4 regions of the Variovorax sp. R-27 genome follow, and region 2 is predicted to be linked to each of the others. Evidence: predicted binding sites of a transcription regulator. Region 2 holds the regulator's gene; each other region holds the start of a gene.

Region 1 (2,201 bases), 2.1 Mb from region 2:
TGGATTGCCAAGGCCGCGTCGTTGGGGCATCCGGTGGCTTGCCAGCAGATTCAGGGCATGAGGGCGGGATGCAGCGAGCCGTAGGCGTGCGGTTGGCTGCATGGATTGTTTGCCCTGCACTCGTGCTCACAGCACTGGCAGCTTGCGGAGGCTCACGTAGGCCTGGTGATGAGCCGGCCGATTTCGGTGCGGATGTCGCGGTGCGCAGCATGATCGTCGCGCAGCAGAAATGCAATGCGGCGGGAGTGCCGGATCTCTACGAGTGTGCTGAAGCGCCGCCTTCGTCAACAGGTGAGCGACTGGCGGCTCGCGCGGCGCTCGATATGTATCAGCTCTTTCAGCGAGGCTGTCTCGATACCACGGATGCGGGGCAGTGCGAGGCGCTGGTGGAGGCCGCATACCGCAAGGCCAGCGCGCAACAGATCTCGTCGCCCTGACGCAGACGCAAAAAAGCCGCCAGAAGGCGGCTTGCGTTAAGCGATGCGGCTGAATCAGGTGCCGTTAGGGCAGCCCGCCGGTGCGTACTTCGAGTCAGCCGTAGTCTTGCAGCTCCAGCTGCCTTCGGCGGTACGAGTCCAGGTGATCGTGAAGGGGGTCGTTTTCAGGATTGCAGCCGCTTGGCCGGCGAAGCTGCCTGCAATGGTGCCGGTGGTAGTCAGAGCGACAGTATTTGTGGTGGATGTGCCGAGTGACGTGCCAGCCGTCGAAACCAGGGGCGAGGTCAAGCTCAAGATGCCGGAGCTGGTGGCGCCAAGGTCGCAGGCAGCCACAGCAGTCATTCCATTGTTCAGGCAATCTTCATACGCCGTCTTCAGGGCGCCGGTTTCCCCCATGGCGCGGGCTACTTGTGATTTCGCGACGTAGGTCTGGTACTGCGGAATCGCAATAGCAGCCAGAATGCCGATGATCGCCACGACGATCATCAACTCAATGAGGGTGAAACCCTTTTGCACGTTGCGTGCGAAGGAACGATGGTTCATTGTGAAACTCCTGCTGTTGAGAAAAGTGCGCCCGGAAAAACTCACCGGGACGAGCTTCTTTCTGCAGTCCGCATGCCACCCGTCCTGCGGTGGTTCATGCGTGTTTCGACAGGTGTTTCAGGAGGTAAAGGCGCGGACCCGTTCGTGCCGCTTCGTTATGACGCGCGGCGGCGCGTGCCATGGCATCTGAAGGGTGGTGTCATCGCGCGTATGCGCCGGCGTTGCTCAGTGCGCCGCAGACGCCAGCCGTTGCGCCTCGAGCGCCAGCGGCACGCGAACCTGCGCAACAAGCCCGTGTGAGCCTGACTTCAGCACCACGTCACCGCCATGCGCGCGCGCGATGGAGCGGCATACCGCCAGACCAAGGCCGCTGCCCGCAGCACGCGAGGACCGCGCCTGCGCAGTGCGATAGAACGGCTTGAACACCTGCTCGATTTCGTTTGCGGGCAGCCCCGGCCCACGATCGCCTATCTCGACCACGGCGTCATGCCCATCGGTGAACAGCCGCACGCGTGCCAGGTGCCCGTACTTGACGGCGTTCTCGATCAGGTTGTCGAGCACGCGGCGCATGCCGATGGGGTCAACCTCCACCTGCGCGCTCTCGACGCGTCGCAGCTGCACGTTCTTGCCGATGAAGATGGCCTGCTCGACCACGTCCTCGACAAGGCTCGCGAGGTCCATGCGCTCTCGCGCGCTCACCACCGAGGCATCGCGGATGAAGCTGAGCACGGAGCCGATCATCAGCTCCATCTCCTGGACGTCTTCGAGCATGCCGGCGCGCACGTCGTCGGGCACGTCCTCGATGCGAAAGCGCAGCCGCGTGAGGGGCGTGCGCAGGTCGTGGCTGATGGCGCCGATCATCACCGTGCGGTCGTCGACGAAGCTGCGCAGCCGCGCCTGCATGCGGTTGAAGGCCTGTGCTGCGCGGCCGATCTCGGCGGGGCCCTCCAGTGCCAGCACCGGCGCCGCAGGGTCGCGCCCCAGCTGGTCGGCCGCGCGCGCGAAGCCGGCAATCGGCCGCACCAGCCGGCGCGAGAACAGCCAGCCCGCGGGGGCGACGATTGCCGCGGCGATCAGGAACCACAGCAGCACGCGGCGCTGCCATGCGTTCGGAAAAGACTCGGGCACCGGCTGCACGACCACCCAACTGCCTTCGGGCGTGTAGACCGCGGCGATGAAGTCGCCTTCGACGAACGGCGCGGGCGCGAGCCCGAAGAGGCC
Region 2 (2,201 bases):
GCTTTCATCATCAGCGACGGGCATGTGCTGGCACAAGGCACACCCTCGGAGATCGTCGACAACGCCGAAGTACGCAGGGTGTACTTGGGCGAACACTTCCGCATGTAAGGGCGGGAGCGGTTCCCATGAAGCAAGGGCTATCCCTTCGCGTCTCGCAGCATCTGGCGTTGACGCCACAGCTGCAGCAGTCGATCAGGCTGCTTCAACTCTCCACGCTCGAACTGAGCCAGGAGGTGGAGCAGATGCTCGACGAGAACCCGTTCCTCGAGCGCACTGCGGAAGAAGCGGCGCGCGAGGAATTCGGGCTCGACACGGCCGATGCCCCGGTGCCGCGCGACGACGGCGGCGATAGCGGCGACGGCGAAAGCGACTTCGCTTCGCCCGCCGCCAGCACGTCCACTGCTTCCACCGAAACCAGCACCACCACCACGGCCGACACCGACGGCCCCGCTGCCGAAATCACCGAGCGCGAGCCCGACTGGGAAGGCGACGGCACCGTCGACATGGCGCCCGACGACAGCGAATGGGGCAGCGATGCACCCGCGCGCCAGAACAACCTCGGCGACGACGAACGTGCCGACGCCACCGAACTCGCGCGCAGCCAGGAGTCGCTGCAGTCCTTCCTGCACCGCCAGGCCCTGAGCCTGCGCCTGAACGAGAACGACAGCGCCGCGCTGCGCTTTCTCATCGAATCGCTCAACGACGACGGCTACCTGGAAGACTCGCTGCCCGCACTGGCCTCGGGCCTGGCCGGCGACGACAACGACCAGTTCGACGACCTCGTGCATCACTTTCAGGTGGCGCTCGGCCTGCTGCAGAGCCTGGAACCCGCCGGCGTCGGCGCGCGCGACCTCGGCGAATGCCTGGGCATCCAGCTGCGCGCCCTGGCCCGCGAGGACGAGACCGACGAGGAAGAGCTGGTCCGCAAGACCGCCATCGCCATCTGCAAGCAGCCAATGGAGCTGCTCGCGCGCCGCGACTTCAAGCGCCTGGCCACGCTCACCCGCAGCAACGAGGAGCTGGTGCGCTCGGCGCTGCAGATCATCGCGCGGCTCGAGCCCAAGCCGGGCCGGCGCTTCGTCGACGTCGAGCGCAACATCGTCATTCCCGACGTGATCGTCACCAAGACGGGCCGCGGCACCAATGTGAAGTTCCGCGTCATGCTGAACCCCGAGGTGATGCCGCGCCTGCGCGTGCACGACATCTACGCCGGTGCGCTCAAGTCGCACAAGGGCGAAGGCAGCCAGGCGCTGTCGCAGCGGCTGCAGGAAGCGCGCTGGTTCATCAAGAACATCCAGCAGCGCTTCGACACCATCCTGCGCGTGAGCAACGCCATCGTCGAGCGGCAGAAGAGCTACTTCGTGCACGGCGAACTCGCGATGCGCCCGCTGGTGCTGCGCGAGATCGCCGACGAGCTGGGCCTGCACGAATCGACCATCTCGCGCGTGACCACCGCCAAGTACATGGCCACGCCCTTCGGCACGGTCGAGCTCAAGTACTTCTTCGGCTCGGCGCTCGGCACCGAGACCGGCGGCAATGCGTCGAGCACTGCGGTGCGCGCGCTGATCAAGCAGTTCGTCAGCTCCGAGAGCATCAAGAAGCCGCTGTCGGACAGCCAGATCTCCGAGATGCTGAAAGAGCAGGGCATCGAGTGCGCGCGCCGCACTGTGGCCAAGTACCGCGAGGCGCTGCGCATCGCGCCCGCCAACCTGCGCAAGGCCCTGTAGAAAGCCACCGATGACCCGCCGCCTGCCGTCGCTTTCGCGTTGTGGGCATTGGGTTTTCGTCATGGCGGCGGTCTTGCTGTTCGCAGGCTGCGCCACATTGCCCGACGAGGCGCCGCGCCCGCCCACCAAGGCCATGGCCGTGTCAGCCGACACCGCGCTCGGCAAGATCGCGCTGGCCTCGCAGCCCGACCCCGACCTGAGCGGCTTTCGCCTCATGCCCGGCGGCGACTTCGCCTTCGACACCCGTATCCAGCTGGCCCGTCGCGCGCAGCGCACGCTCGACGTGCAGTACTACCAGATCGAGAACGACGAGACCGGCCGCTACCTGATGCGCACCCTGCGCGACGCCGCCCAGCGCGGCGTGCGCGTGCGGCTGCTGATGGACGACCTCTACACCTCCGGCGAAGACGAGCTGCTGCTCGGCCTGGCCGCCACGCCCAACGTGGAGCTGCGCCTGTTCAACCCGTTCCCGGC
Region 3 (2,201 bases), 230 kb from region 2:
GCCCGAGATGCGCGCATCGGCGAACACGCCCGTCAGCAGCGCGCCCACGATGCCACCGATGCCGTGCACGCCGAACACGTCGAGCGAGTCGTCCGCGCCAAGCAGGTGCTTGAGCCCGGTGGCGCCCCAGTAGCAGGCCAGCCCCGCGATCGCGCCGATGGCCAGCGCGGACAGCGGCGTGACGAAGCCGGCTGCCGGCGTGATGGCCACCAGCCCCGCCACCAGGCCCGAGCACAGGCCCAGCAGCGAAGGCCTGCGCCGCACGATCCATTCGCCGAGCATCCAGCTCATGGCGCCGGCCGCCGCCGCGATGTGCGTCACCAGCATCGCCAGGCCCGCGCGCCCGTCGGCCGCCACCGCCGAGCCCGCATTGAAGCCGAACCAGCCTACCCACAGCAGGCCCGCGCCCGTCATCGTCATCGCCAGGCTGTAGGGCTCGAAGGCCTCGCGCCCGTAGCCCTTGCGCGGCCCGAGCGCATAGGCGCACACCAGCCCCGCGATGCCCGCGTTGACGTGCACCACCGAGCCGCCGGCGAAGTCGAGCGCGCCCATCTGCGCGAGCCAGCCGCCCGGCTCCCACACCCAGTGCGCGACAGGTGCATACACCAGCACGCTCCAGAGCAGCGCGAACCACAGGATCGCCGAGAAGCGCATGCGCTCGACAAAAGCGCCAAGCACCAGTGCGGTGGTGATGATCGCGAAGGTCAGCTGGAACATCGCGTAGACCGATTCAGGCACGTTCGGCGCGACGTGGCTCACCGCCACCTGCCCGGCCTCCTTCAGATACTCGAAGCCCGAGAACCAGAAGCGCCCGGTGCCGCCCAGCCAGGGCCAGCCCTCGGTAAAGGCCAGTGAATAGCCCACCGCGAACCAGGTCAGCGAGACCGCCGCGGCTATCGCCACCACCCCCGCCATGGTGGCCAGCACGTTCTTGCGGCGCACCATGCCCGCATAGAAGAGTGCGATGCCGGGCAGCGTCATCAGCAGCACCAGCGCGGTCGAAGTCATCATCCATGCGGTGTCTGCCGCGTTGATGGAGGCGTGCGGAGCCAGGGCCATGACCGTTTCTTCTTCTTGAAGTGATGGACCTTGGTGCTGCCTGCACAAGTCGTGCCACATCGTTAACTATCAGAAACACTTTGGTTCGCAAATCGGGCTTTCTCGGTAAGGCAAAGCGGGTAATTCCCAATGCACTGAGGCGGTGCGCACCCTAAAGTCTGCCCACTCGCGAACGGGCCCTGCTCGTGCTGCCGAGGGTCCGAGGAGACAATCCCCAAGCAACAATAAAAATGCTTCAAAGGCTCCGTACGAGATGCCGTGTTTGACTTTGAAAGGCGCCGCTGGTCGGCGCCTTTTTTATGCCTGCATGACTTGATGCACCTGCATCTTCAGCTCCTTTTTTGATAGCGCCACGGGTGAGGTAGTCCTCCCCCTATGGAAATGCTGGTGGTAACGGGCGCCTCGCTGTTCGCCGTGTTTCCGGGCGCACCGCCGGCGACCCTGCCGGGCACCAACAAGAGCGCGTCTATTTGGGGCACCCCGAGCAAAGGCCCCAAATGAAAAAAGCCCCCGGAGCGGGGGCTTCTTGCAGGGACCGGAGCGCTCACTCCTCGACGAAGGCTTCCTCGCGCTTGGCCTTGATTGCGGGCAGCAGCACGATGCCCAGCAGCAGCGCAGCCGCCACCAACAGCCCCGCCGACAGCGGCCGGGTGACGAATACGCTCCACGCACCGCGCGACAGCAGCAGCGCGCGCCGCAGGTTCTCTTCCATCATCGGCCCGAGGATGAAGCCCAGCAGCAGCGGCGCAGGCTCGGTCCGCAGCTTGATGAACAGGTAGCCGATGAAGCCGAAGGCCGCCACCATCCACACGTCGAAGGTGTTGTTGTTGGTCGAGTACACGCCGATCGCGCAGAACAGCACGATGGCGGGGAACAGGAACTTGTAGGGCACCGTCAGCAGCTTGATCCACATGCCGATCAGCGGCAGGTTCAGGATGATCAGCATCGCGTTGCCGATCCACATCGAGGCGATCAGGCCCCAGAACAGCTCGGGGTTGCTGGTCATGACCTGCGGACCCGGCTGGATGTTGTGGATCGTCATTGCGCCCACCATCAGCGCCATCACCGCGTTGGGCGGAATGCCCAGCGTCAGCAGCGGGATGAAGGAAGTCTGCGCACCGGCGTTGTTGGCCGACTCGGGC
Region 4 (2,201 bases), 1.5 Mb from region 2:
CAATGGGGTTCACCATGACACGCGCATTCGGTCTCATCGTCGTCGGCGACGAGATCCTTTCCGGCAAGCGGGCCGACAAGCACATGGCCAAGGTCATCGAGCTGCTCGCCGCGCGCGGCCTGCAGCTGAGCTGGGCCGAATACGTGGGCGACGAGCCCGCGCGCATCACGGCTGCGCTGGCGCGCGCCTTCGCCTCGGGCGACATCGTCTTCTCGACCGGTGGCATCGGCGCCACGCCCGACGACCACACCCGCCAGTGCGCCGCCAAGGCGCTGGGCGTGCCGCTGGCGCTGCACCCCGAGGCCGAGCTGCTGATCCGCGAGCGCATGCAGGACACCGCGCGTGAGCAGGGCGTGCCCTACGAGCCCGACCGGTCCGACAACGTGCACCGGCTCAACATGGGCGTGTTTCCGCAGGGCGCCGCGCTCATCTACAACCCGTATAACAAGATCCCCGGCTTCAGCGTCGGCGACGTGCACTTCGTGCCGGGCTTCCCCGTCATGGCCTGGCCGATGATCGAGTCCGTGCTCGACGGCCGTTACGCCGAACTGTTTACCCGCAATGCCGTCGCCGAGAAGTCGGTGATCGTTTTCGGTGCCATGGAAGCCACGCTGACGCCGCTCATGCAGGCCATCGAGGCCACCCACGCCGGCATCAAGGTGTTCAGCCTGCCGAGCGTCGATCACCCCGAATACGGCCGCCACATCGAGCTGGGCGTCAAGGGTGACCCCGGCCGGCTCGATGCCGCCTATGTCCAGCTGATCGAAGGGTTGCACACCTTTGATGCCAAGCTTGGTCCAGAATTGGTGCGTTAATACTGAACGCACCATTTTGGTGAAATTCCGCCTTCATTTGGGGTTTGCGGCGGCCACTAAAGCCTCATCGAGTGAGGTGACAATGGCACAGAAACTGCATCCCTCGTCCCTGTATTCCTAACCACCATCCAACTCAGGAGAAACTGATGGCAAAGACCGTCGCCGATGTACTCAAGCTCGTCAAGGAAAACGAGGTCAAGTTCGTCGACTTCCGCTTCACCGACACCCGTGGCAAAGAGCAGCACGTGACCGTGCCGGTCTCGGCTTTCGATGAAGACAAATTCACCTCGGGCCACGCATTCGACGGCTCGTCCATCGCTGGCTGGAAGGGGATCGAAGCTTCGGACATGCAGCTCATGCCCGACCCGAACACCGCCAACATCGACCCTTTCTTCGAAGAAACGACGCTGATCCTGACCTGCGACGTGATCGACCCCGCCGACGGCAAGGCCTACGAGCGCGATCCGCGTTCGCTCGCCAAGCGCGCCGAGGCGTACATGAAGGCTTCGGGCCTGGGCGACACCGCCTTCTTCGGTCCGGAACCCGAATTCTTCGTGTTCGACGGCGTCCGCTGGAAGAACGACATGTCGGGCTGCTTCGTGAAGATCGACTCCGAAGAAGCCTCGTGGAACACCGACAAGGAATACGAGCACGGCAACACCGGCCATCGTCCGGCAGTCAAGGGCGGCTATTTCCCGGTTCCCCCGGTCGACAGCTTCCAGGACATGCGCTCGGAAATGTGCCTGGTGCTCGAGTCGCTCGGCATCCCGGTCGAAGTGCATCACCATGAAGTGGCCAACGCCGGCCAGATGGAACTCGGCACCAAGTTCAGCACGCTGGTCCAGCGCGCCGACTGGGTCCAGTTGCAGAAGTACGTGATCCACAACGTGGCCCACGCCTACGGCAAGACCGCCACCTTCATGCCCAAGCCCATCGTCGGCGACAACGGCTCCGGCATGCACGTGCACCAGTCGGTCTGGAAGGACGGCAAGAACCTGTTCGCCGGCGACGGCTATGCAGGTCTCTCGGACTTCGCCCTGCACTACATCGGCGGCATCATCAAGCACGCCCGTGCCCTGAACGCCATCACGAACCCCGGCACCAACAGCTACAAGCGCCTGGTGCCCGGCTTCGAAGCCCCGGTGAAGCTGGCCTACTCGGCCAAGAACCGCTCGGCCTCGATCCGCATCCCGTTCGTGGCCAACCCGAAGGGCCGCCGCGTCGAAGCGCGCTTCCCCGATCCGCTGATGAACCCGTACCTCGGCTTCGCTGCGCTGCTGATGGCCGGTCTCGACGGCGTGGAAAACAAGATCCATCCGGGCGAAGCCGCCAGCAAGGACCTGTACCACCTGCCGCCGGAAGAAGACGCGCTGATCCCGACCGTCT

What was found. The regulator sigma-54, encoded in region 2, starts transcription at its own class of promoters, with help from an activator protein. The targets are predictions, from matches to a motif close to TGGCANGNAANCTGCTTT.
Region 1: a site for sigma-54 is predicted at 1,041-1,058, ahead of ACN9MV_RS26320 (pilin). Genes of this name have one in related genera too.
Region 3: a site for sigma-54 is predicted at 1,099-1,116, ahead of ACN9MV_RS01970 (ammonium transporter). Genes of this name have one in related genera too.
Region 4: a site for sigma-54 is predicted at 899-916, ahead of glnA (type I glutamate--ammonia ligase). Genes of this name have one in related genera too.

The regions. Positions count from the first base shown of each region.
Region 1 covers NZ_CP183984.1:5,610,607-5,612,807, reverse strand. The annotation lists gene ACN9MV_RS26330 (hypothetical protein) at 1-84, shown strand, start outside; gene ACN9MV_RS26325 (hypothetical protein) at 210-437, shown strand; gene ACN9MV_RS26320 (pilin) at 492-980, opposite strand; gene ACN9MV_RS26315 (ATP-binding protein) at 1,206-2,201, opposite strand, start outside.
Region 2 covers NZ_CP183984.1:646,867-649,067, forward strand. The annotation lists gene lptB (LPS export ABC transporter ATP-binding protein) at 1-108, shown strand, start outside; gene rpoN (RNA polymerase factor sigma-54) at 126-1,727, shown strand; gene ACN9MV_RS02995 (phospholipase D family protein) at 1,738-2,201, shown strand, end outside.
Region 3 covers NZ_CP183984.1:420,619-422,819, forward strand. The annotation lists gene ACN9MV_RS01970 (ammonium transporter) at 1-1,059, opposite strand, end outside; partial or broken gene ACN9MV_RS01975 (sulfite exporter TauE/SafE family protein) at 1,435-1,539, shown strand; gene ACN9MV_RS01980 (tripartite tricarboxylate transporter permease) at 1,604-2,201, opposite strand, start outside.
Region 4 covers NZ_CP183984.1:2,152,076-2,154,276, forward strand. The annotation lists gene ACN9MV_RS09870 (EI24 domain-containing protein) at 1-18, shown strand, start outside; gene ACN9MV_RS09875 (competence/damage-inducible protein A) at 15-815, shown strand; gene glnA (type I glutamate--ammonia ligase) at 962-2,201, shown strand, end outside.